Regions from separate parts of the Pseudochelatococcus sp. genome, predicted to be linked through region 4. Evidence: predicted binding sites of a transcription regulator. Region 4 holds the regulator's gene; each other region holds the start of a gene.

What was found. Region 4 encodes PhoB, which activates phosphate uptake and scavenging genes when phosphate is short. Its sites were predicted from a motif close to TGTCATNNANCTGTCAT; they were not measured.
Region 1: ugpB (sn-glycerol-3-phosphate ABC transporter substrate-binding protein UgpB) is a predicted target of PhoB. The motif match lies at 3,591-3,607, and genes of this name have one in related genera.
Region 2: phnC (phosphonate ABC transporter ATP-binding protein) is a predicted target of PhoB. The motif match lies at 5,537-5,553, and genes of this name have one in related genera.
Region 3: ACOYJQ_RS10555 (TIGR00725 family protein) is a predicted target of PhoB. The motif match lies at 4,810-4,826, and genes of this name have one in related genera.

What each region holds. Positions count from the first base shown of each region.
Region 1 is NZ_JBMNUS010000002.1:90,540-98,427, reverse strand. It holds gene ugpC (sn-glycerol-3-phosphate ABC transporter ATP-binding protein UgpC) at 1-254, opposite strand, end outside; gene ugpE (sn-glycerol-3-phosphate ABC transporter permease UgpE) at 256-1,104, opposite strand; gene ugpA (sn-glycerol-3-phosphate ABC transporter permease UgpA) at 1,115-1,999, opposite strand; gene ugpB (sn-glycerol-3-phosphate ABC transporter substrate-binding protein UgpB) at 2,110-3,423, opposite strand; gene ACOYJQ_RS03920 (AraC family transcriptional regulator) at 3,643-4,632, opposite strand; gene ACOYJQ_RS03915 (isovaleryl-CoA dehydrogenase) at 4,843-6,024, shown strand; gene ACOYJQ_RS03910 (carboxyl transferase domain-containing protein) at 6,027-7,649, shown strand; gene ACOYJQ_RS03905 (enoyl-CoA hydratase/isomerase family protein) at 7,657-7,888, shown strand, end outside.
Region 2 is NZ_JBMNUS010000012.1:89,370-97,257, reverse strand. It holds gene ykgO (type B 50S ribosomal protein L36) at 1-8, shown strand, start outside; gene ACOYJQ_RS16415 (site-specific DNA-methyltransferase) at 224-1,663, shown strand; gene ACOYJQ_RS16410 (ATP-binding protein) at 1,792-4,107, shown strand; gene ACOYJQ_RS16405 (sigma-54-dependent transcriptional regulator) at 4,097-5,467, shown strand; gene phnC (phosphonate ABC transporter ATP-binding protein) at 5,609-6,421, shown strand; gene phnD (phosphonate ABC transporter substrate-binding protein) at 6,503-7,426, shown strand; gene phnE (phosphonate ABC transporter, permease protein PhnE) at 7,676-7,888, shown strand, end outside.
Region 3 is NZ_JBMNUS010000006.1:42,530-50,417, forward strand. It holds gene msrB (peptide-methionine (R)-S-oxide reductase MsrB) at 1-319, shown strand, start outside; gene ACOYJQ_RS10535 (cytochrome c biogenesis protein DipZ) at 329-2,161, shown strand; gene msrA (peptide-methionine (S)-S-oxide reductase MsrA) at 2,174-2,866, shown strand; gene ACOYJQ_RS10545 (LysR family transcriptional regulator) at 2,880-3,785, opposite strand; gene ACOYJQ_RS10550 (SDR family oxidoreductase) at 3,923-4,714, shown strand; gene ACOYJQ_RS10555 (TIGR00725 family protein) at 4,862-5,548, shown strand; gene ACOYJQ_RS10560 (ABC transporter permease) at 5,692-6,495, shown strand; gene ACOYJQ_RS10565 (ABC transporter ATP-binding protein) at 6,497-7,537, shown strand; gene ACOYJQ_RS10570 (extracellular solute-binding protein) at 7,564-7,888, shown strand, end outside.
Region 4 is NZ_JBMNUS010000007.1:71,560-79,447, forward strand. It holds gene ACOYJQ_RS11710 (alkylphosphonate utilization protein) at 1-28, opposite strand, end outside; gene ACOYJQ_RS11715 (Hsp33 family molecular chaperone) at 25-1,035, opposite strand; gene argF (ornithine carbamoyltransferase) at 1,038-2,012, opposite strand; gene ACOYJQ_RS11725 (aspartate aminotransferase family protein) at 2,009-3,235, opposite strand; gene ACOYJQ_RS11730 (GcrA family cell cycle regulator) at 3,756-4,358, shown strand; gene phoB (phosphate regulon transcriptional regulator PhoB) at 4,469-5,173, opposite strand; gene phoU (phosphate signaling complex protein PhoU) at 5,500-6,210, opposite strand; gene pstB (phosphate ABC transporter ATP-binding protein PstB) at 6,276-7,085, opposite strand; gene pstA (phosphate ABC transporter permease PstA) at 7,082-7,888, opposite strand, start outside.

The DNA.
Region 1 (7,888 bases), on a different contig from region 4:
TAGTTCTGGAACACCATGGCGATATCGCGCTCGGCCGGCTCCAGATTGTTGACCACGCGCCCGCCGATGGCGATCGTGCCGCCGGTGATGCTTTCCAGCCCCGCAATCATGCGCAACAACGTGGACTTGCCGCAGCCGGAGGGCCCGACCAGCACCACGAGTTCCCCGGCGCGAATGGAAAGATCGAGCCCCTTGATGACTTCGACGCCGCCGGGATAGGTCTTGCGGACATTCTCGATTGTGATGGTCGCCACTTTATTTCTCCGTCTCGACAAGGCCCTTGACGAACAGGCGCTGCATCAGGATGACGACGATCACCGGCGGCAACATGGCGAGCATGACGGCCGCCATGGCGAGATTCCATTGCGGCTCGGCATCCGACACCGCCACCATCCGCTTGATGCCCATGACGATGGTGTAGTAACGCGGGTCCGTCGTCACCAGTAGCGGCCACAGATATTGCACCCAGCCGTAGATGAACAGGATCACCGACAGCGCCGCGATATTGGTGCGCGACAGCGGCAGCAGGATGTCGCGGAAGAAGCGCAGCGGCCCCGCCCCGTCGACGCGCGCGGCTTCCGTCAATTCGTCCGGCAGCGTCATGAAGAACTGGCGGAACAGGAAGGTCGCGGTCGCGGAGGCGATCAGCGGCAGCGTGAGGCCGGCGTAGGAATTGAGCAGGCCGAGATCGGCGACCACCTTGAAGGTGGGCAGAATGCGCACCTCCACCGGCAGCATGAGCGTGATGAAGATCATCCAGAAAAACACCACCCGGCCGGGAAAGCGGAAGTAAATGATGGCATAGGCCGAGATGATGGAAATGGCGATCTTGCCCACCGTGATCACCACGGCCATGATCAAGGCGTTGCCGAGCATCAGCGTCAGCGGCGGCGTGCCGGCCGTCGCCATGCCGGAGCGGAACATCTCGCCGTAGTTGGCGGCAAGCTCGTTGCCCGGCAGCAACGGCATCATGTCGCTGAAGAAGGCGTTGTTGGGATGCGTCGAGGCGACGAAGGCCAGATAAACCGGCAGCGCCACGATGATGACGCCCGCGATCAGCACGAGATGCGTAAGAACGTTCAACCAGGGCCTGTTCTCGATCATCGTTTCACCTTCAATACTGCACGCGCCGTTCGACGTAGCGGAACTGGACGAAGGTGAGCGCGATCACGATCAGCATCAGGATCACGGACTGCGCGGCGGACGAGCCGATGTTGAGGCCCAGCACGCCGTCCGCGAACACCTTGTACACGAGGATGTTCGTCGCCCCCGCCGGCCCGCCGCCGGTGGTGACGTCGACGATGGCGAACGTGTCGAACATGGCGTAATTGATGTTGATGATCAGCAGGAAGAAGGTCGTCGGCGACAGCAGCGGGAAGATGATCGTCACGAAACGCTTCCACGGCCCCGCGCCGTCGATGGCCGCCGCCTCGATCAGCGACCGCGGAATCGATTGCAATCCGGCGACGAAGAACAGAAAATTATACGAAATCTGCTTCCAGCTCGCCGCCACCACCAGCATGATCATGGCATGGTCGCCGTTGATGCGGTGGTTCCAGTTGACGCCCGCGAACGAGAGCAGATAGGGCAGCAGGCCGATGGTGGGATTGAACAGGAACCACCACAGCACGCCCGCCACCACCGGCGCAACCGCATAGGGCCACACCAGCAGCGTGGTGTAGACGCCGCCCATCCTGATCAGCCGGTTGACCGCCACCGCCAGCAGCAGAGCGATCGACATCGAGCAGAAAGTGACGGCGACGGCGAATACCGCCGTGACCCACAGGGAATCGAGATAGGCCGGGTCGTCGAAAAGCCGCGTGTAGTTGGCGAACCACACGAAGGAGGTGGAAAGCCCGAACGGGTCCTCGCGCAGGAACGACGACACGATCGCCTGCCCCGCCGGCCACAGAAAGAACACCACCGTTATGGCGATCTGCGGCGCGAGCAGCGCGTAAGGCAGGATTTTGTTCGGGAAGATCGTGCGCTTGGTCTGCATGCGGGCGGGCCGATCCCATCGGAAGGCGGGAAGCCCGCGCCGGACCGGCGCGGGCTTCGCTCAGGGTGCCAAAGCTCGTGGTGCGAAAGCTCGTGGCGCCGGAAGCGCACTTACTTGTTGGCGGCCTCGAAGTCGCGCAGGATGCGGTTGCCGCCCGCAACCGCCGCGTCGAGCGCTTCCTTCGCGCTCTTCTTGCCGGCGAGCAGCGCCTCGAACTCGCTGTCGATCACGTCACGCGCCTGCGCGAGGTTGCCGAAGCGGATGCCCTTGGAGTTGACGCTCGGCTCGCCGCGCGTGATCTGGTTGATGGCGATGTCCGCGCCCGGGTTCTTCTCGTAGTAGCCCTGGGTCTTGCCCAGCTCGAAGGCGGCGTAGGTGATCGGCAGATAGCCGGTCGCCTGGTGCCATTCGGCCTGCACCTCGGGCTTCGACAGGTAGGAGAAGAACTTCGCCACGCCCTTGTACTCTTCAGCCGGGCGGCCCTGAAGCGCCCACAGCGTGGCACCGCCGATGATCGAGTTCTTCGGCTCCGCGATCACATCGTCATAGAAGGGCAGCGGCGCGAAGCCGACCTCGAAGGTCTTGGCGTTGGCGACCACGCCGGCGCGCGAGGCGGACGAATTCATGTAGATGGCGCATTCGCCCGAATAGAACTTCGGCGGCGCATCGTTGCCGCCCACCGGGCCGCCGTACTGGAAGATGCCCTCGTCCGACCACTTCTTCAGGTTCGTGAAGTGCTTGACCTGCGCGTCGCCGTTGAAGGTGAACTCCGCGCCCAGGCCGCCGAAGCCGTTCTCGAGCGTGCCGTAGGGCTTGTCGTGCAGGGCGGAGAAGTTCTCGAGCTGCACCCACGACACCCAGCCGGTGGTGAAGCCGCACTTCGCGGCGCCGGATTCCTTGATCTTCTTCGAGAAAGCCTCGACCTCGGCCCAGGTCCTGGGCGGCGTGTTGCGGTCGAGACCGGCCTTCTCGAACGCGTCCTTGTTATAATAGACGATCGGCGAGGAGGAGTTGAAAGGCAGCGACAGGATGTTGCCCTGCGTATCGGTGTAATAGCCCACCACCGGCGCGAGGAAGCTCTTCGGATCGAAGGGCTCGTCGTGATCGGCCATCAGCTTGTAGACCGGATAGACGGCGCCCTTGGCGGCCATCATCGTGCCCGTGCCGACCTCGAACACCTGCACGATCGCCGGCTGCTGCTTGGCGCGGAAAGCCGCGATGGCGGCCGTCAGCGTCTCGGGATAGCTGCCCTTGTAGACCGGAACGATCTTGTAATCTGCCTGCGTGGCGTTGAAGTTCTGCGCGATCTGCTCCAGCTTGACGCCAAGCTCGCCGCCCATCGCATGCCACCACTGGATTTCCGTCGCCGCGAGCGCGGGCGCGGTCAGCGCGAGCGAGACGGCAAGCGCCGCAACCGAGGTCATCACCTTGTTCGCCATTGTCATATCCCCCAAAGCCGGATGACCCCGCAACGCGCAGGGATGCATCGTCAATCCCACAAACACAGCACCACGCGCCCCTCGGGACGCGCGGCGCTCGATCCATTTGCTGATGCAATAGGCTGACGGGATGATGATTAGTTGACAGGGAGATGACGCTTTGACGACAGTCTCGGCGCATTGTGGAAGAAAACGTAAGCCGCCTCACGTCTGCGCGCGCCGATGCCGGGTAAGCCCGGGCGTTTCGCCCGTCCACAGGCGGAAGGCGCGCGAGAAGCTCTTTTCATTCTGAAACCCCACCAGATGCGCGATCTGTTTCAGCGGCCGGTCGCTGCGCTGCATCAGTTCGATGGCGCGTTCGCGCCGTACTTCGTCCTTGATCCGCTGGAGCGACGCGCCTTCCTCGCGCAACTGGCGGTGCAGGGTGCGGCTCGACATGTTCAGCATTGCGGCGAGTTCCTCCGCGTCCGGCAGGCCCGGCGCGGGGCTGTGGACATGGGCGCGGCCGGCCATCCGCGCCCTTAGCAGCATGCGCACGCGGTTCACCAGCAGGCGGTCGCGGCGGTATTGCAGCACGGTCAGCGTCAGCGCCTTTTGCAGCATCGTCCGTGTCGCCGCCTCGTCGCGCAAGGGCGGCAGCGCGAGATAATTGGCGTCGAAGCTGAAACCGGCTTCCGCCGCATCGAACCGCGCCACGCCCGGAAACATCGCCCGATAGGCGTCCGCGTGCGCGGGACGCGGGAACGGAAACGACAACGCGTTGAGCGGAATGCGCGAGTCGATCAACCAGCAGGCAAAGCCGTGCACCATGCGCAGCACGGACACGAGGCAGAATTCGCGCAGCGATTCCGGCACGCCTTTCCGCCCCGGCGCGCGGCGCTCGCGGATGGCAATGGTCGCCGCCCCGCCCCTCACGCTGAGCGCGAGCCGGATATCCTCGACCAGCAACCCGTGGCAACGGCACCAGCGCTTGAGCGCCACACCGAGGTCCGGCGCGGTGACGGAAGCCCGGCACAGCATGCCGTGGCTGCCCCACGGCAGGCGGCGCGAGAACCAGCCGAGCGCCTCGTCGTCCAGCTCGCGCATCGCATGGCCGGACAGCGCCTCGAACTGTTCGGCCGTGACGCGCGCGCTCTCGTCGCCCAGCAACGGCGGCGCAATCCGTGCCACCTCCAGGGCCCGGCCGAAGGGCATCCCGCGGCGTTCATAAGCCATTGATATGGCATTGACAAAGGCAATCGGCGTAATCGCCGCCGGCTTGTTTTCACGGCAATCCCTCATGGCTTCATCATTTCTCAGGATGGCGGAAATTGCAACCATTGTGGCGACAATCGGCGCGGAAGGCGGACTAGTCTTGCTCGAAACGAGCCGGCAACCGGCATGCATGCAATCGGGAGAAGCGCCATGACATCATCCCTCCTGGGCCTCGATTTCGATCTCGGCGAGGATATCGAAGCACTGCGCGAGGCGGTGCGCGCGTTCGCCGCGAAGGAGATCGCGCCCATCGCCGCCGATGTCGACGGAGACAACCTCTTTCCCGCCCCGCTGTGGCGCAAGCTCGGCGATCTCGGCCTGCACGGGCTCACCGTGAGCGAGGAATACGGCGGCACCGGCCTGGGCTATCTGGCGCATATCGTCGCCGTCGAGGAAGTCTCGCGCGCCTCGGGCGCGATCGGCCTGTCGTATGGCGCGCACTCCAACCTGTGCGTGAACCAGATCAACCGCAACGGCAACGCCGCGCAGCGTGCGCGATACCTGCCCAAGCTCGTTTCCGGCGAGCATGTCGGGGCGCTGGCCATGAGCGAGCCGGGCGCGGGCTCGGATGTGGTCGGCATGACGCTGCGCGCGGAGAGGAAAGGCGACCGCTTCGTCCTCAACGGCTCCAAGATGTGGATCACCAACGGCGGCGACGCCGACACGCTGGTGATCTACGCGAAGACCGATCCGGCGGCCGGGCCGAAGGGCATCACCGCTTTCATCGTGGAGAAGGATTTTTCGGGCTTCTCGGCCGGCGCGAAGCTCGACAAGCTGGGCATGCGCGGCTCCAACACCTACCCGTTGTTCTTCGACAATGTGGAAGTGCCGGAGGAAAACGTGCTCGGCGGCGTGGGCAACGGCGTGCGCGTGCTGATGTCGGGCCTCGACTACGAGCGGGCGGTGCTTTCCGGCGGGCCGCTCGGGCTGATGGCGGCGGCCGTCGACGCCATCGTGCCCTATCTGCACGAGCGCCGGCAGTTCGGCCAGGCCATCGGCGAATTCCAGCTCATGCAGGGCAAGGTGGCCGACATCTATACGACGTGGCAGGCGGCGCGCGCCTATGTCTACGCGCTCGGCAAGGCGTGCGACCGCGGCAATCACGCACGCACCTTGCGCAAGGACGCGGCCGGTGCAATCCTCTTCGCGGCCGAAAAGGCGACATGGCTCGCCGGCGAGGCCATCCAGACGCTCGGCGGCGTGGGCTATACGAAGGAATTTCCGGTCGAACGCCTGTGGCGCGACGCCAAGCTTTACGAGATCGGCGCCGGCACGTCGGAAATCCGGCGCATGCTGATCGGCCGCGAACTGTTCAACGAAACAGGAAACTGATCATGGCGGCCATCGACAGCAGGATCAGCCCCCGCGGCGCGGATTTTCAGGCGAACAGCGACGCCATGCAGGCGTTGGTGGACGACCTGCGCCGGCGCCTTGCGGAAGTGGCGCTCGGCGGCGGCGCGGCGGCGCGCGAAAAACATGTGGCGCGCGGCAAGCTGCTGCCGCGCGAGCGGGTGGAACTGCTGCTCGATCCCGGCACGCCCTTCCTCGAAATCTCAGCCCTCGCCGCCTTCAACGTCTACAAGGAGAAGGACGGCGGCGATTCCGCCCCTTCCGCCGGCGTCATCGCCGGCATCGGGCGCATAGCGGGGCGCGAATGCGTCATCGTCTGCAACGACGCCACCGTGAAGGGCGGCACCTATTTTCCGCTCACCGTGAAGAAACACCTGCGGGCGCAGGAGATAGCGCAGCAGAACAACCTGCCCTGCGTCTATCTGGTGGATTCGGGCGGCGCGAACCTGCCCAATCAGGATGAGGTTTTTCCCGATCGCGATCATTTCGGCCGTATCTTCTACAATCAGGCCAACATGAGCGCGGAAGGCATCGCGCAGATCGCCGTCGTCATGGGCTCCTGCACGGCGGGCGGCGCCTATGTGCCGGCGATGAGCGACGAAACCATCATCGTGAAAAATCAGGGCACGATCTTTCTCGCCGGCCCGCCGCTGGTGAAGGCCGCCACCGGCGAGGTGGTGAGCGCCGAGGCGCTCGGCGGCGGCGACGTGCATACGCGCCTGTCCGGCGTCGCGGACCATCTCGCCAACGACGACACGCATGCGCTGGCGCTGGCCCGCCGGGCGGTGGCCAACCTCAACCGCACCAAGAAAATCCCGCTCGACGTCATCGAGGCCAGACCGCCGAAATACGACACGCGCGAGATCTACGGCATCATCCCCACCGACACGCGCAAGCCCTTCGACGTGCGCGAGATCATCGCCCGCATCGTGGACGCTTCCGAGTTCGACGAGTTCAAGGCCCGTTTCGGACCGACGCTGGTGACGGGCTTCGCGCATATCGAGGGACTGCCGGTCGGCATCGTCGCCAACAACGGCATCCTGTTTTCGGAGAGCGCGGCCAAGGGCGCGCATTTCGTGGAGCTGTGCTGCCAGCGGCGCATTCCGCTCGTGTTCCTGCAAAACATCACCGGCTTCATGGTCGGCCAGAAATACGAGAACGAGGGCATCGCCCGCCATGGCGCGAAAATGGTGACGGCGGTGGCCTGCGCCAATGTGCCGAAGTTCACCGTCATCATCGGCGGCTCGTTCGGCGCCGGCAATTACGGCATGTGCGGACGCGCCTATTCACCGCGCTTCCTGTGGATGTGGCCCAACGCGCGCATCTCCGTGATGGGCGGCGAACAGGCAGCCGCCGTGCTCGCCACCGTGCGCCGCGACGGCATCGAGGCGAAGGGCGGCACCTGGAGCGCGGAGGATGAAGCCGCCTTCCGCGAGCCCATCCGACAGCAATACGAGCGCCAGGGCCATCCCTATTACGCCAGCGCGCGCCTGTGGGACGATGGCGTCATCGACCCCGCCGACACGCGCCGCGTGCTGGCGCTCGGCCTTTCCGCCAGCCTCAACGCGCCCATTCCCGAACCGCGCTTCGGCGTGTTCCGCATGTGAGGGAAGCATGAGCAACCTGCTGATCGACAGGAACGGCCCGCTCGCCACGGTGACGCTGAACCGCCCGGACGTGCGCAACGCCTTCGACGACGCGCTGATCGTGGCGCTGACGGACGCCTTCGCCACGCTTGGCCGCGACGAGGCAATCCGCGCCGTGGTGCTCGCCGCAAACGGCAAGGCGTTCTGCGCCGGGGCGGATCTCTCGTGGATGCGCCGCATGGCGGATTACACCCACGCCG
Region 2 (7,888 bases), on a different contig from region 4:
AGGGTTGATGCCCCCGCTTTCCTCGTGCGCGAGGCAGGATGTGCGTGAAGTCTGACGGCTCCCGGATACGCTCCGGGGGCCGTTTTCTTACTGAGTTCTCTTGCCAGGGTTCCTTGCCCGGATTCCCCGACCGAGTTCCTTGCCGGGTTTTCATGGCGTATTTTCATATGGCGTGTTTTCATGATGCATTGCCATGGTGGCCGGCGGCGGGAGACCGCTCCGCGTGAATGTTCGATCGCCTGACGACGCGCCGGAGAGCGATTCCCTGCCCGCTTTCGGCCTGATCTGGCCCGGCAAGGCGGAGGCCCGCCGCGCCGCCCGCACGCCGACGCCGCTTCGCCTGCGCGACGCGCCGGAGGCCGGCCTTTCCCCGCACGCCACGCGCAACCTGCTGATCGAGGGCGACAATCTCGACGCTCTCAAGCTGCTGCTGGCGGACCATGCCGGCAGCGTGAAGCTCGTCTACATCGATCCGCCCTACAACACCGGCAGGCCCCTGCCCTATCGCGACGATTTTCGTGCGGCCGATCCGGGCATCCCGGATGCGGAGCGGGCGCCCGTGTGGTTGCGGCCGCATGCCGCATGGCTGTCGATGATGTACCCTCGTCTCGTGCTTGCGCGCGAAATGCTGCGCGACGACGGGCTGATCTTCATCAGCATCGGCGACGAGGAACTGGACAGCCTGACGCAGATCGGCCGCGAGATCTTCGGCGACGAGAATTTCTGCGGACATCTGATCTGGGAGCGGAAGAAGAAGCCGTCGTTTCTCGATGCGCGCATGGGCCGGGTGACGGAGTTCATCGTCTGCTTCGCCCGCGACCGCGCCAGGGCCCCCGCCTTTACGGCCGGCTCCGTGACGTCGGGGAAGAAATATCCGTTCAACAATGCAGGGAACGGCTTGCAGGTGCTGACGTTTCCCGCTGCGTCCGTCTCGTTCGGCTGCGGCGACGGCCTCATTGCGCCGCAGGACATGTCCGCCGGCAACATCGTCACCGAACTGCTCGACGCGGTGGAAATCCGCGACGGCGCGAATCGCAACGCCTTCCGGCTGAAGGGCGAATGGCGCTATGCACAGGCGACGCTCGATGCCCTCGTGGCGGAGGGCGCGCGGATCACCATCCGCAAGGTCCCCTTCCGGCCCAATCTCGTGAGCCGGTCGCAGGCGCGCAAGAAGACCGCGAGCCTGCTTTCCTACCGCACCAACGGCGTGCCCACCAACGAAGACGGAACGGCGGAACTGCGGGCGCTGTTCGGGGCCGATGTCATGCCCTATCCCAAACCCTCCGGCCTCATGGCCTACCTGATCGACATGGTGACGGAAGACGGCGATGCGGTGATGGATTTTTTCGCCGGCTCCGGCTCCACGGCGCATGGCCTGTGGCGGGCGGATATCGCCGCCGGCTTCCGGCGCCGCTTCATCCTCGTGCAATCCCCCGAGCCCACGCGCCAGCCCCGCGCCGGCGGCGGCTGGCGGACGTCATCGGCATGGGAAGCCGGCTTTCCCACCATGTTCGCCGTCACGCTGGAGCGGCTGCGGCGCACGGCGGCGGCGCTGACGGGCGACGGCGCGAAAGCCGATCTCGGCTTCCGCGTCATGCAGGTCATCGACGAACACGGCGACCCGAACCGTCTCGACGTTCCGAACCACTCTGGCGATCAATAAAACTGCTGACAGGAGCGGCGGGTTGTCGTATCCATACAACAGTGTTGTACGGATACACCATTGCCGCGAATCGGGTTGCCGGTGGCGCGGCTGCGGCGTGGTCCTGCTGGCGTGAGGGCGGCGGCGGCTTGGTTCAGGTTACGGAGAAACGGCGCAAGCGCGAGGCGCGCGTCTCGGGCATCCTCGGCACCGTGGCGGTGGGGCTGGGGCTGTGCTCGGCGCTGGCCACCTTTCTCGTGCTCGCCGGGCTGACGCCGATCCTGCCCACGCATTCCGTGGTGGTGTGGGCGCTGGTCAGCAACGGCATTCTGGTGGCGCTGCTCGCGGGCATCGTGGTGTGGGAGACGTGGGCGATCGTGCGGGCGCGCCGGGCCGGGGCGGCTGCGGCGGGCCTGCATGTGCGCATCGTCTCGCTGTTCAGCCTCGTCGCGGCGTTTCCCGCCGTGCTGGTGGCTGTCGTCGCCTCGATCACGCTGGAGCGCGGGCTCGATCCCTGGTTCACCAATTCGTTGAAGGCGCTGATCGCCAACACGTCGGAAATCGCCGACGCCTATCGCGAGAGCCAATGCCGGAATCTGGCCCGCGAGACGGACCTGATGGCCGCCGACCTCAATCGCGCGCTGGTGCTCTACCGGGCCGACCGCAAGCTGTTTCAGGATTTCCTGCGCTCGCGCGCCACTTTTCTCGGCTTTCCGGTCGCCATGCTGGTGAAGCCGGACGGCACCATCGTCGAGCGCGTCGACGCGGACGAGAACGAGCGGCTGCCCGGCCCGAGCCCGGACGACATCGAATCGGCCAATTCGCGCGATCCGATCTGCCTCATTCCCCAATCCGGCAATCTTTTCCGCTCCATCCTGCGTCTGGAATGGGAGGAAGAGACGTTGCTCTACGTCGCCCGGCCCGTCGACCCGCGGGCGGTGGAGTTTCCCGCCGTGGCGGAGGTGGGGGTGGCGTATTATCAGGCGCTCGAGGAAAAGAAGGTCACGATCCAGGTCGTCTTCGCGCTGATGTTCGCGCTGGTGGCGCTGATCGTGCTGCTGTCGGCGGTCTGGTTCGGGCTCAGTCTCGCCAACAGGCTTGTGTCGCCCATCCGCCGCCTCATCCACGCCACGGATCAGGTGGCGAGCGGAAACTTCTACGTGCGCGTGCCGGTGCTGCGGACGGAGGGCGATCTGGGCCATCTCAGCACCACGTTCAACAAGATGACCACGGAGCTGCGCCAGCAGCACGACGGGCTCGTGGCCGCCAACGAGGTGATCGACCAGCGCCGGCGGTTCACGGAGGCGGTGCTCGCCGGCGTCTCGGCGGGCGTCATCGGCACGGACGGCGAGGGCATCGTCAACATCGTCAACCGCTCGGCCGAGGCGCTGATCGGCACCCCGGCGGCGGAGCTGATCGGCCGCCCGGCCGCCGAGGTCATTCCCGAAATCGCCGATCTGGTCACGGAGGCGCTGGAAAGCGTGCGCCGCGCGCAGGCGCAGGGGCGCGCGCTGGCGCAGGGGCAGGTGTCGCAGGGGCAGGTGTCGCTGGCGCGCGGCGGGCGCGACGAGCGCATGCTGAACGTGCGCGTCACCAGCGAGAAGGACGAAGGCGAGGATCGCGGGTTCGTCATCACGCTCGACGACATCACCGGGCTCGTTTCCGCCCAGCGCACCGCCGCATGGGCGGACGTGGCGCGGCGCATCGCGCACGAGATCAAGAACCCGCTGACCCCCATCCAGTTGTCGGCCGAGCGCATCCGGCGCAAATACGGCAAGGTGATCACCGAGGACCGGCAGGTGTTCGACCAATGCGTGGAAACCATCGTGCGCCAGGTCGACGACATCAAGCGCATGGTGGACGAGTTCTCCTCCTTCGCGCGGATGCCCAAGCCCGCGCAGGCGGATGAGGATATCGTGGAGACGGTGCGGCAGGTGCTGTTCCTGATGCATGTCGGCTCTCCCGACATCGTGTTCGCGCAGGAGCTGCCGGAAGCGCCGATCGTCGCCCATTTCGACCGCCGGCTGCTGTCGCAGGCGCTGACCAACATCGTCAAGAACGCCACCGAGGCGGTCAAGGCCGTGCCGGAGGCCGAGCGCGGGGCCGGCCGCATCACGGTCGCCGTCCGGCGCGAGGCGGACCGCGTCGTCATCGAGGTGACGGACAACGGCAAGGGTTTTCCGCGCGAGAACCGCCACCGGCTGCTCGAACCCTACATGACCACGCGGGAGGGAGGCACCGGCCTTGGCCTCGCCATCGTCGGCAAGATCCTCGAGGACCACGGCGGGGGCATCCAGCTTCTCGACGCGCCTGGCGGGCGCGGCGGGCGCGTCGTGCTGTGGTTGCCCCTGCAGGGCACGGCGGGGCGGCAGGCCGCGCCGGAAAAGGTGGCGGCATCAACCGAGCCTGTCCGGCCCTATGAGAGGGTCGGCGGCGAGAACCGGGAGCCAGGGCATGAGCGCTGACATTCTCATCGTCGACGACGAGGCGGACATCCGCGATCTCGTCGCGGGTATTCTGGAGGACGAAGGCCACCGGGCGCGCACGGCGGGCAGTTCCGACGAGGCGCTGGCGGCCATCGAGGCACGCCGCCCGCATCTGGTCTTCCTCGACATCTGGTTGCAGGGCAGCCGGCTGGACGGGTTGCAGGTGCTCGATATCGTCAAGGAAAACAATCCCGAGCTGCCGGTCGTCATGATTTCCGGCCATGGCAATATCGAGACGGCCGTCTCCGCGATCCGGCGCGGGGCCTACGATTTCATCGAGAAACCGTTCAAGGCCGACCGCCTCGTGCTGGTGGCGGAACGCGCGCTGGAGGCGTCGCGCCTGCGCCGGGAGGTGAAGGATCTGCGCGCGCGCTCCGTGCAGGCCAGCCGCATCGTGGGCCATTCCGCCGCCATCAACCAGCTTCGCCTCACCGTGGAGCGCGTGGCCCCCACCAACGCCCGCGTGCTGATCACCGGCGCGCCCGGAGCGGGCAAGGAGCTGGTCGCGCGCACCATCCACACCATGTCCAGCCGGGCGTCGGCGCCCTTCGTCGTGATCAACGCCGCCACCATCACGCCCGACATCATGGAGCAGGAGCTTTTCGGCGTCGAGAGCGGCGACGGGCGCGGGCGGCGCGTGGGCGCGCTGGAAGAGGCCCACGGCGGCACGCTTTATATAGATGAAGTCGCGGACATGCCGCGCGAGACGCAAAGCCGCATCCTGCGCGTGCTCGTCGACCAGAACTTTCAGCGCGTGGGCGGCACGGCGCGGGTGCATGTCGATGTGCGCATCGTCGCCTCCACCGGCCGCGACCTCGCGCACGAGATCGCGCAAGAGCGCTTCCGCGAGGATCTCTATCATCGGCTCAGCGTGGTGCCGATCCGGGTGCCCTCGCTCGCCGAGCACCGCGAGGACGTGCCGGAACTGATCACCTTCTTCATGGACCAGATCTCGCAGGCGACGGGCCTGCCGCGGCGCGCCATCGCCGATGATGCGCTGGCGGTGCTCCAGTCCCACGACTGGCCGGGCAACGTGCGCCAGTTGCGCAACAATGTCGAGCGGCTGATGATCCTGGCCGGCGGCGAGCCCGACGCCGCCATCACGGCGGACATGCTGCCGGCCGAAATCGGCACGCTGGTGCCCACCACGCCCGCGGGCGCGGGCGGCGAGAAGCTGATGAGCCTCACCCTGCGCGACGCGCGCGAGATTTTCGAGCGCGAGTACCTGATCGCCCAGATCAACCGCTTTTCGGGGAATGTGTCGCGCACCGCCGAGTTCATCGGCATGGAGCGTTCGGCACTGCACCGCAAGCTCAAGTCGCTCGGTATCGGCGGCTGATGCGGGACGGTTGATTTCCTGGCCGTCCGTGGAAGACTTCCGACACGGATGGGCGGTTCCGGTGCCGATTGTCATCGTTGTGTTGCGCAACACTGTCACAACGCATCTGTCGTGGCGGGTAGCGACATGAGGACATGAGCGGTGCTGATCATTGATGGCGTGACAAGGCGATTTGGCGACAAGGCTGCGGTGGCCGATGCGCGGGTCGAGATTCCGGTCGGCAGCATGGTGGGCGTCATCGGGCGCTCCGGCGCCGGCAAGTCCACGCTGCTGCGCATGATCAACCGGCTGATCGATCCCACCGAAGGGCGCATCCTGTTCGAGGATGCGGACATCACCCGCCTGCGCGGCGCGGCGCTGCGCAACTGGCGCTCGCGCGCGGCGATGATCTTCCAACAGTTCAACCTGGTCAACCGGCTCGACGTGCTCACCAACGTGCTCACCGGCCGCCTCAATCACGTGCCGCTGTGGCGCTCGCTCACCAAGACCTTCACCGACGCCGAGCGGACGCTCGCGCTGCGCGCGCTGGAGCGGCTGGGCATCGCGGAAGTGGCCTTGCAGCGCGCGGATACGCTTTCCGGCGGCCAGCAGCAGCGCGTCGCGATCGCCCGCACCCTGCTTCAGGAGCCGCGGATCATTCTGGCGGATGAGCCGATCGCCTCGCTCGATCCGCTCAACGCGAAGGTGGTGATGGACGCGCTGCGCGACATCAACCAGCGGGACGGCATCACCGTCATCTGCAATCTGCACACGCTCGACACCGCGCGCCATTACTGCGACCGGATCGTCGGCATGGCCAACGGCCGCATCGTCTTCGACGGCACGCCGGAGGAGCTGGACGACGCCGTGGTGCGGCAGATCTATGGGACCGACGGCGCGGCTCTCGACGAGCGCATCACCTCGACCAGCATCGTTCCAGGCAGGAAGCTCGCACCTGAGGCCACTCCCGCCTGAACCCCGCCGCCGGCGGGGTTTCCGGCAGCGGGCGCAAGAGCCATGCCCCACCGTTCTTGTCAACTCTCACGGAGTACCACCATGCTTCGCAAGCTGATGCTCGCGGCCGCCGCCGCGCTCGCGCTCGCCGCCCCTGCCGCTGCCCAGGGCTACAAGGATACCGTCAAGGAATTTCGCGTCGGTCTGATCGGCGGCGAAAACGCCACCGACCTGCTGACCCGCAACGAGGACTACCGCAAGCTGCTCGAGACGGAACTCGGCATCCCGGTCAAGCTCTATCCGGCCACGGACTACGCCGGCATCATGCAGGCCATCGGCGCCGGGCAGGTCGAGCTGGCCGCCTTCGGCGCCTCGGGCTTCGCCGGCGCCTATCTCGACTGCAACAAGTGCATCGAGCCGCTCGTCGTCGCGGAAGAGAACGACGGTTCCACCTTCTACTATTCGGTCGCCGTGGCGCGCGCCGACAGCGGCATCAACTCGCTCGACGACGCCAAGGGCAAGTCGCTTGCCTTCGCCGACCCGAACTCGACGTCCGGCTACCTGATCCCCAACGCCACGCTGAAGGCCGAGGGCAAGGACCCCGAGAAGTTCTTCTCGCGCGTGGGCTTCGCCGGCGGCCATGAGCAGGGCGTGCTCGCGGTGCTCAACAAGCAGTATGACGTCGCCGTGACGTGGACTTCGGGCCAGGGCGACATCAACGAGGGCTATTCGCGCGGCAATCTGCGCGCGATGGTGGACAAGAAGCTCCTCGACATGAAGGACGTCAAGATCATCTGGCAGTCGGGCAAGATCCCGAACGGCCCGGTTGCGATCCGCGCCGATCTGCCGGCGGATCTGAAGGAGAAGCTGCTTCAGATCCACCTCGATCTGCCCGTGAAGCACCCCGCCATCTACCAGGCGATCGAGCGCGGCACCGGCAAGGGCTACGCGAAGGCGACGCTTGAGCTTTACGAAGACATCATCAAGCTGCGTCAGGCCGAGGCCACGGGCGGCCGCAAGAACTGATCCACGCAAGCCTGATGCGGCCCGCCCGGTTTCGGCCGGGGCGGGCCGCATCGGTCCGCGTCCGCCTGCTCTTTGGAGCCGTTTGCGTTCAAGTCGATCCATCGAGTTGAACGCAAGTCGCGGTAAAATGTGAAGTTGAGAGCAGGATGGCGATTCAATCTGATCGCTTCGTGCTCTAGGAGCGCATTCTGATCGCTCAGAACCAAAAGACCAGGCCGTGTTCCCGCAACCGCGAGAAGTGTGTGCGTCATGACGTCAGTCGAGACATCCGGTGCCCCGATATCCGGCGCTTACGACATCATGCGTCGGCGCATCGATGACCATCGCCGCGAGAAATTCCGCGCCACGCTGGCCGGCGTGGTCATTTTCGCCGCCCTGTTCGCGCTTGCCGCCTGGTGGACGGATTTCGGTCTCCTGCCGGTGATCGAGGGGCTGCCGAAACTGGGCGAGTATGTCTCGAAA
Region 3 (7,888 bases), on a different contig from region 4:
TGGCACCGAACGGCCCCATACGAGCCCGCTCGACAAGGAGCGCCGCGCCGGCACGTTCCGTTGCGCGGGCTGTGACGGGCCGCTCTTCGCGTCGGAAACGAAGTTCGACAGCCGCACCGGCTGGCCGAGCTTCTGGCAACCGCTCGATGGGGCCGTGGGCACGTCGCTGGACACCGGCTACGGCATGGTGCGCACGGAGGTGCATTGCCGGCGCTGCGCCGGCCATCTGGGGCATGTCTTCAACGACGGTCCGCCACCCACCGGCTTGCGCTACTGCATCAACGGCGTCGCGCTCGTTTTCGCGCCCGCGCAAGCCTGAGAGGCGGACATGACCATCCTGCTATCGTATCTCGGCGGCGTCCTCACTATCGCGAGCCCCTGCATCCTGCCGGTGCTGCCGTTCGTTTTCGCCGGGGCGGGGCGATCCTTTCCGCGCTTCCAGCTTCCCATGCTGGCGGGCATGGCCGTTGTGTTCGCCGCCGTCGCGTCGCTGGCGGCGGTGGCGGGGAACTGGGCGGTGCAGGTGAATGTCTGGGGCCGCTGGATCGCCCTCGCCCTGATGGCGCTGTTCGGCCTCGCGCTGCTCGTGCCCGCGCTGGGCGCGCGTCTGGCGGCGCCTTTCGTGGCGCTCGGCGACCGGCTGAACAGGCAGGCGGGGCAGGGCGACAGCCCTGCCGCCGCCCTTCTGCTCGGCGCGGCGACGGGCCTGCTGTGGACGCCGTGCGCGGGGCCGATTCTGGGGCTGATCCTGACCGGGGCGGCCTTGCAGGGCGCGAGCGCGCAGACGTCGCTGCTGCTTCTCGCCTATGCGGCCGGCGCCGCGACGTCGCTGGCGGTCGCCCTGTTGGCCGGCGGGCGGGTGCTCGCGGCGCTGCGGCGGCGCATGGGTCAGGGCATGGGTCAGGGCATGGCGGCGGTCGAGTGGCTGCGGCGCGGCGCGGGCGTCGCCGTGCTGGCGGCGGTGATCGCGATCTTTCTCGGCCTCGACACCGGCCTGCTCGCCCGCCTGTCGACGGCCGGCACGACGCGCATCGAACAGACCCTGATGGACGGCCTCGGTATGGACGGCGCCGGCGAACAGGCCGGGGCCATGATGGCCGCCGGGCCGGCGATGATGGCCGGCAATGCGATGATGATGCAGGGCGGGGCCATGATGGCGGCGCAGACACCCGAGGGCGCGCCCGCCGGCCTGCCGGTGGAAGGGCGCATGCCCTCGCTGTCGGGGGCGGTGGAATGGTTGAACAGCGAGCCGCTGACCGCGGCGCAGTTGCGCGGCAAGGTCGTGCTGCTCGATGTCTGGACCTATTCCTGCGTCAACTGCCTGCGCACGCTGCCCTATGTCCGGGCGTGGGCGGAAAGATACCGCGAGCGCGGCCTCGTCGTCATCGGCGTCCATGCGCCGGAATTCGCCTTCGAGAAAAACATCGGCAATGTGCGGGAGGCGGTGCGCCAGCTCCGCATCACCTATCCGGTCGCCATCGACAACGATTACGCCATCTGGCGCGCGCTGGACAATCGTTATTGGCCGGCTCACTATTTCATCGACACGCAGGGCCGCATCCGCCATCACCATTTCGGTGAGGGCGAATATGAAAAGTCGGAGCGGGTCATTCAGCAATTGCTTGCGGAAACCGGTACGGTTTCCACGCAGCAGGACGCGCCCGTCTCGCTTGCGCCGCAAGGCGTCATGATGGCTGCGGACTGGGCCAACGTCCGCTCGCCGGAGACCTATCTGGGGTATGAGCGCATGGCGCAGTTCGCTTCCGCCGGGCCGGTGGCGCGGGACGAGGCCGCGGATTACGCGCGGCCGGCGGAACTCGCGCTCAACCGCTGGGGGCTGGAGGGGCGCTGGACGATCGGCGGCGAGGCCGCGCGGGTGGTCGCGCCGGGCGGGCGGATCGTGTTCCGCTTCCATGCCCGCGATCTCAATCTCGTGCTGGGCGGCGAGGGCGCCGACCGGCCCGTGCCGTTCCGGGTGCGCGTCGACGGCGGGCCGCCGGGCGCGGATCACGGGCTCGATGTCGATGAGGAAGGCAACGGCGTGGTGCGCCAGCAACGGCTTTACCAGCTCGTTCGCGCGCGAGGCGATGTCCGCGAGCACACTTTCGAGATCGAGTTTCTGGAACCGGGCGCGAGCGCCTATGCATTCACCTTCGGCTGAGGAGAAGCTGACATGTCGCGCGTGGTCGGATCGGCGAGCGGGTTGCTGGCGGCGCTCTGGCTCATGTTTGCCGGGGCCGCTTTCGCGGCGGGGCAGGTGCGGATCGACCCGCCGCATCGCGACCTGCCCGCGGGCGAGGCGCGCTCCGCCAGCATCGTGCTGGCGGGCGGATGCTTCTGGGGCGTGCAGGGCGTTTTCCAGCATGTGAAGGGCGTGACCGCCGCCGTATCGGGCTATGCGGGCGGCACGGCCGCGACGGCGCGTTATCCGCTCGTCGCCAGCGGCCGCACGCGCCATGCCGAGGCGGTCGAGGTGACTTACGACCCCCGGCAGATCAGCCTGGGGCGCATCCTGCAAGTGTTCTTCTCCGTCGCCCACGATCCGACTCAGTTCATGCGCCAGGGGCCGGATGTCGGGCCGCAATACCGCTCGGCGGTCTTTCCCGCCAATGACGATCAGCGCGCGGTCGTCGAGGCGTATATCGCGCAGCTCGCAGCGTCCGGCGCGTATCCGCAGCCGGTCGTGACCCGTGTGGAGACGCAGGGCGGCTTCTTCCCCGCCGAGGACGAGCATCAGGACTACATGACGCGCCATCCCGCCCAGCCCTATATCGTCATTCACGATGCGCCCAAGGTCGCCAACCTGTCGAAGCTGTTCGCGGATCTCTATCGGGAAGAGCCGGTGCTGTTCTTCGCCCGCCGGTGAAGAGCGTCCGGGATCATGAGGCGGCCCCGATGTCGCGCGCCAGCAGCTCCGACAGCCAGTCGGTAAACACCTGAAGGCGGCGGGAGAGATGCTGACGGTGCGGGTAGAGCAGCGTCAGCGGCATGGGCGGGGCGCGGTGATCGGGCATGACTTCGACCAGTTCGCCGGCCGCGATATGCGCCTTCACGTCATAGGCCGGAATCTGGATCAGGCCGAGGCCCGCGAGGCAACAGGCGATATACGCCTCCGCGCTGTTGACCGTGACGCGCCCGCGCAGGCGCACGGCGCGCGCCTCGCCGTTCTCCATCCACTCCCAATCCTCGACCCGCCCGCTGGACGGCGAGGCGTAGTTCACCGGCCAGTGCCCGGCGAGGTCGTCCGGCGTGCGGGGCGTGCCGTGGCGCGCCAGATAGCCGGGGCTCGCCACGTTGATGAGCGGCAATTCGCCGAGCGGGCGGGCGATGAGGCCCGAAATCTCCAGCACGCCGACGCGCAGCGCGCAATCGATGCGGTCTTCGATCAGGTCGACGGTCCGGTCGGTCACGCCGAGTTCGATGTCGATTTCCGGGTAGAGATCGAGGAACGTCGGCAGGGCGGGGGCGAGAATCAGGCGGCCGATGCGCCCCGGCACATCGATCCTGAGCTTGCCGGAAGGCGTCGTCGCCCGCCGGAACAGGCTTTCCGTCTCCTCCACCTCCGCGATGAGGCGCAGGCAGCGCTCGTAAAAGGCCGCGCCGTCGAGCGTCGGCGAAACTTTTCGCGTGGTTCTGTGCAGCAGCCGCGCGCCGACCCGTCCTTCCAGCTCCTGCACCGCCGCCGAAACCGACGAGCGCGGCAGCCGCAGCGTATCGGCGGCGCGCGTGAAGCTCGAACACTCGACGACGCGTGTGAAGATACGAAACAGGTCGATGCGGTCCACGATGGAACGAAGCTCCCGATTGGTCGAAACAACCGACAGGTGAAACCATAACCTGTATCTTTATCCGTTATTCGTAGACGATATCGTGCGAAGCCGAAAGCGGCCGCGCGGCGGCCGCATGACGAAAGGCGAACGCCATGACCGCACATAATGCAACGAACCCCCACGGCATCGAGGGCAAGACCGTCATCATCGCCGGCGGCGCGAAAAACCTCGGCGGGCTCATCGCCCGCGACTTCGCCGGACGAGGCGCGAAGGCCGTTGCTATCCATTACCACAGCGATTCCGCCGGGGCGGACGCCGAGGAAACGCTCGCGGCGGTGCGCGCGTCGGGCGCGGAGGCCGTCGCCCTTCAGGCCGATCTCACCTCGGCCGGCGCGGTCGAAAAGCTGTTCGCCGATGCGGTGGCCGCTATCGGGCGCCCGGATATCGCCATCAACACCGTCGGCAAGGTGCTGAAGAAGCCGATCCTCGACATTTCCGAAGCCGAATACGACGACATGAGCGCCATCAACGCGAAATCGGCTTTCTTCTTTCTCAAGGAGGCGGGGCGTCACGTCAACGACAACGGCAAGATTCTCACCGTGGTCACGTCGCTGCTCGGCGCCTATACGCCGTTCTACGCCGCCTATGCCGGCCTGAAGGCGCCGGTGGAGCATTTTACCCGCGCGGCGTCGAAGGAGTTCGGCGAGCGCGGCATTTCGGTGACGGCCATCGGGCCGGGGCCGATGGATACGCCCTTCTTCTACGGACAGGAAAGCGTCGAGGCGCAGGCTTACCACAAGACGGCGGCGGCGCTGTCCGCCTTCTCCGGAACCGGCCTGACCGATATCGAGGACATCGTGCCCTACATCCGGTTCCTCGTTTCCGAAGGGTGGTGGATGACCGGCCAGACGATTCTCGTCAACGGCGGCTACACCACGAAGTAAGCTACACCACGAAGCAAGCATGGACGCGGCCGGCCCGTGGCCGGTCGCGGACATTTTGCGCATCGGACGCCCGGCGCGCTTGCGGATCATACGGGCGTCATTTATCGATCATTATAATGGTTGTTGTTCTCCAGAAACGGGTTCCGTATGTCACTTTCCGATCATGACGACCCGCTTTCCCTGACCTGGTCGGCCGGGGAACTCGCACTCTACCGCTTCTGCGAGCGGTTCGATCCTTGGCTTCTGTCATGGGTGCCCGGCGAGGCGTGCCCGCCCGATCTGTCCGCCGTCGCTTCCGCGCCGGAGGCGCTGCGCCTTGTTTTCACCGGCGCGCGGGCGCGGCGGGTGCCTGTCGGCGTGATCGGCCCGCGCGTCGCTTCCGAGAAGGAATACGCCCTGGCCGAGGCGGTGGGGCGGGCGCTGGGCGAGCATGGCCTGCAACTGATCTGCGGCGGCAAGAGCGGCGTGATGGAAGCTGCCTGCAAGGGCCATCTGGCGGCCGGCGGTTTGCCCGTCGGCCTGCTGCCCGATACCGAGTGGCGGGAGTGCAACGATTATGTCGCCGTTCCCATCGCGACCGGCATCGGCCCGGTGCGCAACGCCATTCTCGCCCGCGCGAGCATGGTGCTGGTGGCCATCGGCGGCGGCTACGGCACGCTGACGGAAATGGCCTACGGCCTGCACTTCGATCGCCCCGTGCTGGCGCTGGGCGACGCCCCTTTCGTGCCCGGCGTCCTGGCGTGCGAAACGCCCGCCGATGTCATCGCCCATATCGCGCAACACCTGCTGCAAGATGCGCCGCGCGTGATCGACTCCGCCCCGCGCGCGCTCTGACCCCGCGCCGCGCGGAGACCGGCTGGCTGTAAAGAATATGTCATGAAAGCATCGTGAACTTCATCTATGTAAGATTTCGATCAAGCATGAAATTGGCGCTGCCGGTATCGTTCATGCAAAGATGATATCTTTCGGTGGAGCGGGTGTCTTTCAGCGGAGCTTGTGCCGTGGGGCTGGTGGCGGTTCTTTATCTGGTGTTTCTGGCCGCGCCGATCGCCCTGCTGCTTGTCGGCTCGGTGGGGGAGACGTGGACGAACACGTTGCTGCCCCGGGGCTTCACGGGCCGCTGGTATGCCGAGTTGCTGGCCGATCCGAGTTTTCGCCGCGCGTTCTTCACCAGCCTGCGGGTGGTGGCGCTGGTGTGCGTGCTGAACGTGCTGGTCGGCCTGCCGCTGGCCTACGCCATTCACGCGGCGGCGCGGCGCGGGGTGCGGCTTGCGGCGCGGCTCGTTTCGCTGTTGCCGATCGCGGTGCCGGAACTGGTGCTGGGGTTCGGTTTCGTGCTGGTGTTCTCGTCGGATGCGCTGCCTTGGCTCGGCACGTTCTGGATCGTTGTGGCGGGTCATCTGGTGCTCACGCTGCCCTACACGGTCAACGCCTTGGTGGCCGACATGCAGCAGCTCGGCCTGCCGGCGCTGGAACAGGCGGCGGCGGGGCTGGGGGCGCCGTTCGGATCGCGCTTCGTCGACATCGTGCTGCCGATGCTCGCCACGAGCCTCACCTCGGCCATGCTGACGGTGGCGGCGCTGTCGATCGGCGAATTCCAGCTTTCCAACCTCGTGTCCGGCTTTCTGTCGCGCACCTATCCGGTGGTGCTGTTGCAGGCGTTCTACGGCGCGACCGGTTTTGCCTGCGCCGCGACGGTGGTGCTGCTGGTGCTCGCCGTGCTCGCCGCGCTGGCGACGGCATTGACGGGGCGCGCCGGCGCGCCCGTGCGGGGGGCATAGCATGAGTGTCGTGTTCGAGGCGGTTTCCTATACCTATCCCGGCACCGGCATCGGCGTCTTCGACATCGATCTTTCCATTGCCGACGGGGAACTGCTGGCCATCATCGGCGCATCGGGATCGGGCAAATCGACGTTGCTGAAGCTTCTGGCGGGCTTCATCGCGCCGGATGGCGGGCGCATTCTGGTGGACGGCAGGGATGTCACCCGCCTCGGGCCGGAGGAACGCCAGCTCGGCATCGTATTCCAGAACTACGCGCTGTTTCCGCACATGAGCGCGGCGCGGAACGTCGCCTATCCGCTCAAGATGCGCGGTGTCGGGCGATCGCAGCGGCTGGAGCAGGCGCGCGCGGCCCTGGCGCGTGTCGGGCTCCGGGATTTCGCGGATCGTCGCCCGGCGACGCTCTCGGGCGGGCAGCAGCAGCGGGTGGCGCTGGCGCGGGCGCTGGTTTTCTCGCCGCGCGCCCTGCTGCTCGACGAACCGCTTTCAGCGCTCGACGCGGCGCTGCGGGTGGGCATGCGCGACGAAATCCTCAAGGTGCAGCGTCAGGCCGGCATCGCCACGCTGCATGTCACCCACGATCAGGAGGAGGCGCTGTCGCTCGGCGATCGCGTGGCGGTGATCGCGGGCGGGCGCATCGCGCAAGTCGCGCCCCCGCGCGAACTTTATGAGCAGCCCGCCACCCGCGCCGTCGCGGCCTTCGTGGGCGAGGCCAATCTCTGGGAGGGGCGCGTCGCCGCGCCCGGCCGCGTCGCGCTCGCCGGTTTCGACCTCGCGGCGGAGACGGGAGGGTTCGCGCCCGGCATGGCGGTGACGGCGATGGTGCGCCCGGAGCGGATCGGCCCGGCGGCCGCGGGCGGCGTCCCGGCGGGCTGCGTCAACGTGTTCGCCGGCACGGTTGCCGCCGACAGGTATCTTGGTCCCGTGCGCCGCGTCGATTTCGTCGTCGGCGGTGTGAGCGTGCGGCTCAACACCCATGTTCGGGAGGCATTTTCCGCCATCTCGATTCCGCCGGACGCGGTCCGGCTTCTGCCTGCGGATTGACCGCTGCGACTTGAGAGGTACCGAAGATGAAGAATTGGCTGTTCGGAGCCCTGCTGGCGGCTCCGCTCGCTTTTGCTGCGCCTGTCCTCGCTTTCGAGGGGCCGGAGCTTTACGAGGGCGAAAAGGCGCTTTACGAGGCGGCGCAGAAGGAGGGCATCGTCGTGTCCTTCGACACCGGCCCGACCTGGGCCAACTGGGCGGCGCAGTTCAAGGCGTTCCAGAAGCGCTATCCGGGCATCGAGCTCGTCTATAACGACATCGGTTCGGCGACGACCGTGGTGACGCTCGACAAGTCGCGCAACCGCCCGCAGGCGGACACCGCCTATTACTTCGCCGCCTCCGCCCTCGACG
Region 4 (7,888 bases):
TGCTGTCCTTGACGATATCGTCGCTCACTGCGTATTTCCCTCCGATATGCCCGTTTCGATGCCGATTTCGGCCGGGTCGATGTCGTAATGGCGCGAGCAGAACTCGCAGGTGACGCCGATGCGCCCGTCCTCGCCCACCATGGCCCGCCTGTCGTCGTCGTCGAAGCGCGACAGCGTGGCGAGGATGCGGTCGCGATCGCAGCGGCAGGCTTCCCGCACCGGCTGCGCCTCGAACACGCGCACGCCCCGCTCGTGGAACAGCCGGTACAGCAGCCGCTCGCTCGACACCGTGGAATCGATCAGTTCATGATCCTCCACCGTTTCGGCCAGCAGATGCGCCTCCCGCCAGCGGTCATCGGCATCCTCGTCCTGCGCCTCCGTGGAAGCCCGCGCGGCGCCCGCGCCGGTCGGCGGCAGGAACTGCACCATCACGCCGCCGGCGCGATAACCGGTGCGGCGCGCCTCGCCCGCACCGGACGTCTCCTCGCCCACCGCGAGCCGCACATGCGTCGGAATCTGTTCGGACTGGCGAAAATACGTATGCGCCGCCGCCTCGAAGTCGTCCCCCTCGAGAGCGACGATGCCCTGATAGCGCGACATGGCCGCGCCCTGATCGATGGTGAGCGCGAGATGGCCGGAGCCGAGCAGCGCGCCGGTGCCGGTTTCGCCCGCCGCTTCCGCCGCCGCGAGGCGCTCGGCGTCGAACGTCGCGCAGGCGCGCAGCCTGTCGGGCGTGTCGAAATCGACCACGACCATGCCGACCGGCCCGTCGGAGCGCGTCTGCAACTGAAACTGCCCCTCGAACTTCAGCGCCGATCCGAGCAGCACCGCCAGCGCCGCGGCCTCTCCCACCACGCGCGACACCGCGGGCGGATAACCGTGGCGCGACAGGATGAGATCGATCGACGGCCCGAGCCGCACAGCGCGCCCGCGCACATCGAGCCCTTCGACGGCGAACGGCAGCACGCTGTCATCCGCGCCCTCGGCAGGCCCCGCGTGGAAGCCGTCCCGCACGCGCTCCTGTCCGCTCGCCACGCTCACCGCCCTCCGTCGGCGGCCGGCGCGGTGACGCCGAAGCACCAGGCCAGAACGCCCTTTTGCGCGTGCAGACGATTCTCGGCCTCATCGAACACGACCGACTGCGGCCCGTCCATCACCGCATCCGTCACTTCCTCGCCGCGATGGGCCGGCAGACAATGCATGAAGATCGCATCCTTGCCGGCGGCCGCCATCAGCCTCTCATTGACCTGATAGGGACGCAGCAGATTGTGGCGATAGCGCTCGTCGTCGTCGCCCATCGACACCCAGCAATCGGTGACGACGGCATCCGCCCCCTTCACCGCCTCGAACGGATCATCGGTCACGAGCACCTCGGCGCCCTGCCCCCCCGCCCATTTGACGAGATCCGCGCGCGGCGCAAGCCCGGGCGGCGTCGCCACCGCGATGCGGAAGTCGAGCCGCGCGGCGGCCTGAATCCACGATGTCAACACATTGTTGGAATCGCCGGTCCACGCCACCGTGCGCCCCTTGATGGGGCCGCGGTGCTCCTCGAAAGTCATCACATCCGCCATGATCTGGCAGGGATGCGACAGCTTGGTGAGGCCGTTGATCACCGGAACCGAGGCATATTCCGCCAGTTCGAGCATCGCGGCGTGATCGAGAATGCGGATCATGATCGCATCGACGAAACGCGACAGCACGCGCGCCGTATCGGGGATCGACTCCCCCCGGCCGAGCTGCATCTCGGCGCCGGTCAGCATGATCGGCTCGCCGCCGAGCTCCCGGAAACCGACATCGAAGGAGACGCGCGTGCGGGTGGAGGGCTTGTCGAAGATCATCGCCAGCACCTTGCCGGCCAGCGGGCGGCTGGCCTGCGGCCCGCCTTTCACGCGCCCCGCCTTGATGGCGGCGCCGAGATCGAGCACCGCGCGCACCTCTTCGCCCGAGAAATCGCCGAGATCGAGAAAATGCCGCACCTTCCGGCCTTCCGTGGCTCCGTTGCCGTTACTCATCCTGCCTGTCTTTCGTCTGCTTTTCCTGCGTCCGGTTCCGCCTGAAGAGTTTGCGCCCGAAACGTCTGCGCCACTTCGCCGAGCCCCGCGACGGCCTCTCCGATCTCCGCCTCGCCGATGATGAGCGGCGGCAGCAAGCGCACCACGTTATCCCCCGCCGCGATCACGACAAGCCGGCGCGCAAGCGCTGCCTTGACGAACTCCGTGTTCGGCACCTTGAGCTTGAGGCCGAGCATCAGCCCCTCGCCGCGCACATCCTCGAACACGTCGGGAAAGGCGTCCTTCAGTTCCGCGAGCCGCTGGCGGAAGAGGCCGGCCTTCTCCTGCACGCCCTCCAGGAAGCCGGGCGCGAGGATCTCGTCGAGCACGGCGTTGCCCACCGCCGCCGCCAGCGGATTGCCGCCGAAGGTGGTGCCGTGGGTGCCGAGCGTCATGCCCTTCGACGCCTCGCGCGTCGCGAGGCTCGCGCCCAGCGGGAAACCGCCGCCGATGCCCTTGGCGATGGCCACGATGTCCGGCGTGACGCCGGCCCATTCGTGGGCGAAAAGCTTGCCCGTGCGGCCGATACCGCATTGCACCTCGTCGAGGACCAGCAGCAGGCCGTTATCGTCGGCGATCTGGCGCAACCGGCGCAGGTCCTGCGGCGGCACGGCGCGAATGCCGCCCTCGCCCTGCACGGGCTCGATGAGAATGCCGGCGGTCTCGGGCCCGATCGCGGCGGCGAGCGCATCCCAATCGCCGAACGGCACCTGATCGAAACCCTCGACCTTCGGTCCGAAGCCCTCAAGGTATTTCTGCTGGCCGCCGGCCGCGATCGTGGCCAGCGTCCGCCCGTGAAAAGCGCCCTCGAAGGTGACGAGACGGAAGCGCTCGGGATGGCCGTTCGCGGCATGATACTTGCGCGCGGTCTTGATCGCGCATTCCAGCGCCTCCGCGCCGGAATTGGTGAAGAACACCGTATCGGCGAAGCTTGCGTCGACAAGCCGTTGCGCGAGGCGCTCCGCCTGCGGGTTCCGGAACAGGTTCGAGATGTGCCACAGCTTGCCGCCCTGCGCGCCGAGCGCAGCCAGCAATCCGGGGTGGTTATAGCCCAGCGCATTGACGCCGATGCCCGACCCCAGATCGAGATATCGCTGACCGTCGCGCGCCACGAGCCATACGCCCTCCCCGGTCTCGAAAACGACGTCGGCCCGCGCATAGGTTGGCAGAAGAGGCGATGTCAAGGCACCATACTCCAGAGAAGGCAGGCCGCGCGCGAAAGGCCGCCAGACGGCGCACGCGCCCCGGAAAACCCGCCGCCCGCGCCGGCCACCCGGCGACGGAAAACGGAAAAGCCGCCCCACAGGGCGGCAACTCCCTAGTATCTTATGATCGATGCCGCAGACATTCAAGTATAAACTCCGCCGCGCCCCGCCGTCGGCGCTCGCGGCGAAAAATTGCGAATTTCGCGCCATCGCCTTGATATCGCCCGCATTCACAGCATTCTTCGCGGCGTTCAAGGATTTGTTTACGATCTCTCCTGTGGGAAATTGCGCGCCAATCGACGCATGACTCTTGCCGGAGAGTCGCAGCATATTGTAGTTTCCCGCGTGAGAGCCACGGAATATCGTCCGGCTGCCTCTTCCAGCGTTTCCCATGAGGTGAACGTTGCGTCCGGCAATGAGTCGTTTGCCGGCGAAATGAGGGATTCCGTTTGGGCATCGAGGGATTCCCCGCGGGGCGTGGCGAGATGGAGCATGAATGATGAGCGATCCCGGCAACACCTGGACTGACGAGCGCGTCGAGCAACTGCGCAAGCTTTGGAGCGACGGGTTGAGCGCCAGCCAGATTGCGACGGAAATCGGCGGCGTCAGCCGCAATGCGGTGATCGGCAAGGTTCATCGTCTTGGCCTGTCGGGCCGCGCGAAGGCGCCGGCGGCGCAGACCGTCCGCGCGCCGCGCAAGCCGCCGCAGGCTGCCGAGCCGCTCGCGCCCGCCCCGCGCCAGGTTCCGCCGGCGGCCATCGTTCCTCCCGCCCCGGCGCCGCAGCCCATGGCGCCGACCTTCGGCAACGCCGCGCTCGCGGCCGCGCCGCTGGCCGTGGAACCGGATGAGGATCCCGTCCGCAGCCCGGCCGCCGATCTCGTGCCGGTCACGCGCGAGAATGTCGTTGTGCCGATTTCCGAGCGTGTCACCATCATGGATTTGCGCGAGTACATGTGCCGCTGGCCGGTGGGCGATCCCACGTCGCCGAATTTCCGCTTCTGCGGCGCGCGGGCGGTGATCGGCATGCCCTATTGCGCGCATCACGCCAGCATCGCCTACCAGCCCGTTCTCGATCGCCGCCGGGACCGCAAGCGCGCCTGAGCCGGGGCCGCCCCATCACGGCAAAAGAAGAAAGCCGCCGGACGATCCGGCGGCTTTTGCATGAGCCCGCACCGGGCAAAATCCTTCCGGCGGGACGGTCGCAAAGCGCTCTACTCGGCGCGCGCGAATGTCTCGTCGAAAGCATAGCCCGCGCCGCGCACGGTGCGGATCGGATCGGGGCTGCGGGCGCGGTTGATGGCCTTGCGCAACCGTCCGACATGCACATCCACCGTGCGCTCGTCGATATAGACATCGTGGCCCCATACGCCATCGAGCAATTGCTCGCGGGTGAAGACGCGGCCGGGGCTCTGCATCAGGAACTCGAGCAGCTTGAACTCGGTCGGCCCCAGGTGCAACTCGCGGCCGTTGCGGCGCACGCGCCGGGTTTCCCGGTCGAGCTCGATGTCGCCCGCCAGCAGCAGTGTCGCCACATGACCAGGCTTCGTGCGCCGCAGCAGCGCGCGCACGCGCGCCAGCAGTTCCGGCACGGAGAAAGGCTTGACGACGTAATCGTCGGCGCCCGTGGCGAGTCCCCTCACCCGTTCGCCCTCCTCGCCGCGCGCCGTCAGCATGATGATCGGCAGGCGTTCGGTGTCGCCGCGCGCACGCACGCGCCGGCACAGCTCGATGCCGGAGAGGCCCGGCAACATCCAGTCCAGCAGAACCAGGTCGGGAACCTGCTCCCGGAGCCGGATCTCCGCTTCGTCGCCGCGTCCGACACTGTCGACGAAGTAGCCTTCGGCTTCGAGGTTGTAACGAAGAAGCAGCGCCAGCGGCTCTTCGTCCTCCACGATGAGAATGCGTGGTCCTACCATGATATCCTCGTGGAACCGCCCGCAACCATTGCGAGACATCGAATCTTCACGTGCTCAGGCTACACTGTCCTCATCGGCAATTCGGCGGAGGTTGTCGCGCGGAGACGCCGCGCAACGCGAGCAACCCCTTCGGACCGTTCTCCGAAAGGATCATGTGCGCTTGCGGCATATGAGGATGACCGGTGCATCGCCCGAGCTGTCCATCTTTCCCTGTACGTTCCACCTGACCCCTCGGGACGGCGCATCCCGCGAGGCTGCGCAAGCAGAGCCCGCCTTGACGGCGCACGGCCCCGGAGCGCCGTGGGGTACTCCGGGACCTGCCGCCTTCAGAGCGTTGCGGTCGTGGCGAAGCTCGTGGTGTCGCCCTTGGGGCGCTCACCCGCAAGCGTCTCGCCCGTGGTCAGGAAGTAGATCGTCTCGGCGATGTTGGTCGTGTGGTCGCCGATGCGCTCGATGTTCTTGGCAAGGAACAACAGATGCGTGCAGAACGTGATGTTGCGCGTGTCTTCCATCATATAGGTGAGAAGCTCGCGGAACACCGAGTTGTAGAGCGCGTCGATACGGTCGTCGCCGTTCCAGACGTCGAGCGCCTTCTTTTCGTCGCGCTGGGCATAGGCGTCGAGAACGTCCTTGAGCTGCGCCTGCACGAGATCGCTCATGTGCTGGACGCCGACGACGATCTTGGCCGGCTGCAACTCGCTGCTGATGGCCAGGACGCGCTTCGCCGTGTTCTTCGCCAGATCGCCGATACGCTCGACATCTCCGGCCACGCGGATGGCCGAGACGATATCCCGCAGATCGACCGCGACCGGCTGGCGGCGGGCGATGGTGGACACCGCAAGATCCTCGATCTCGCGTTGCAGGTTGTCGAGACGCACGTCGGCATCGATGACCTGTTGGGCGAGGGCGACGTCGCGGCGCACCAGCGCGCGCGTGGAATCATCCAGTTGCTTCTCGGCAATGCCCCCCATCTCGGCGATCTTGCTGCGCAAGAGTTCGAGATCGGCGTCGAAGGAAGTTACAATATGTTCGGCCATCACCAAATATCCCTGTCTGAAGGCGGCACGGGCGATGCGGCGCACCGCCCGGTCCATACGCCCGATCAGCCGAAGCGGCCCGTGATGTAGTCCTGCGTGCGCTTGTCCTGCGGCGCGGTGAAGATCTTCGTCGTTTCCGCGAATTCCACCAGCTCGCCCAGATACATGAACGCCGTGAACTGCGACACGCGCGCCGCCTGCTGCATGTTATGCGTCACGATGGCGATCGTGTAGTCTTCCTTCAGCTCGTCGATCAGCTCCTCGACTTTGGACGTCGAGATCGGATCGAGCGCCGAGCACGGCTCGTCGAACAGGATGACCTCGGGCTTCACGGCAACGGTGCGGGCGATGCACAGGCGCTGCTGCTGGCCGCCCGAAAGGCTCTGGCCGGAAGCGTTGAGCTTGTCCTTGACCTCGTCCCAGATGGCGGCGCGGCGCAGGGAGGATTCGACGCGCTCGTCCATTTCCGCCTTGCTCAGGCTTTCGTAGAGGCGGACGCCGAAGGCGATGTTGTCGTAGATCGACATCGGAAACGGCGTCGGCTTCTGGAACACCATGCCGACCTTGGCGCGCAGGGCGTTCAGGTCCTGGTTGGGAACGAGCACGTTCTGCCCGTCCACCAGCACCTCGCCCTCGGCCCGCTGGCCGGGGTAAAGATCGTACATGCGGTTCAGGACGCGCAGCAGCGTCGACTTGCCGCAACCCGAGGGGCCGATGAAGGCGGTGACGATCCGGTCGTACAGCGGCAGATTGATGCCCTTCAGCGCCAGCGTGCTGCCGTAGTAGAACTTCAGATTGCGAACCGAAACCTTTTCGGTGAGGGGGCCGGCGGGGATCGCCGGCGGCACCGGTTGCGTGGCGCTCTGGGTGGTCATTTCTTCTTCCTCGTGGAGAGAGCGCGAGCCGAAATGCTCATCGCAAGAACCGTAAAGGTGATAAGCAGGGCGCCCGTCCATGCAAGCTGCTGCATGTTCTCGTCAGGCGTCTTGGTGAAGTTGTAGATCACGACCGGCAGGCTGGCGATCGGCTGCGTCATGTCCCAGCTCAGGAAGTTGTTGCTGAGCGCGGTGAACAGCAGCGGCGCGGTTTCGCCGCTCACCCGCGCCACCGCCAGCAGGACGCCGGTGACGATGCCCGCGAGCGCCGCCTTGTAGGCGACCTGACGGATCACGATCGAGCGCGGCAGCCCCAGCGCGGTCGCGGCCTCGCGCAACTGGCCGGGCACGAGCAGCAGCATGTCCTCGGTCGTGCGCACCACGACGGGGATCACGATCACGGCCAGCGCCGCAGCGCCCGCCCAGCCCGAGAAGCCCCCGAACGGCGCCACCAGAACCTCGTAGATGAACAGGCCGATGACGATCGACGGCGCGGAAAGCAGGATGTCGTTGATGAAGCGCACGACGTTCGTCAGCTTGTCGTAGCGGCCGTATTCCGCCATGTATGTGCCGGCGAGCACGCCGAGCGGCGTGCCGATGAGCACGGCGACGAAGGTCATCATGATGGAGCCGATGATGGCGTTCAACAGGCCGCCGCCGACGGAGCCCATGCTCGGCGTGATTTCCGTGAACACGGCGGCGGACAGGCCGGAGAAGCCTTCCCACACCAGCACGCCCAGGATCAGCAGCAGCCACAGGATGCCGAACAGCGCGGCGGACGTGCAAAGGCCCATGGTGATGCT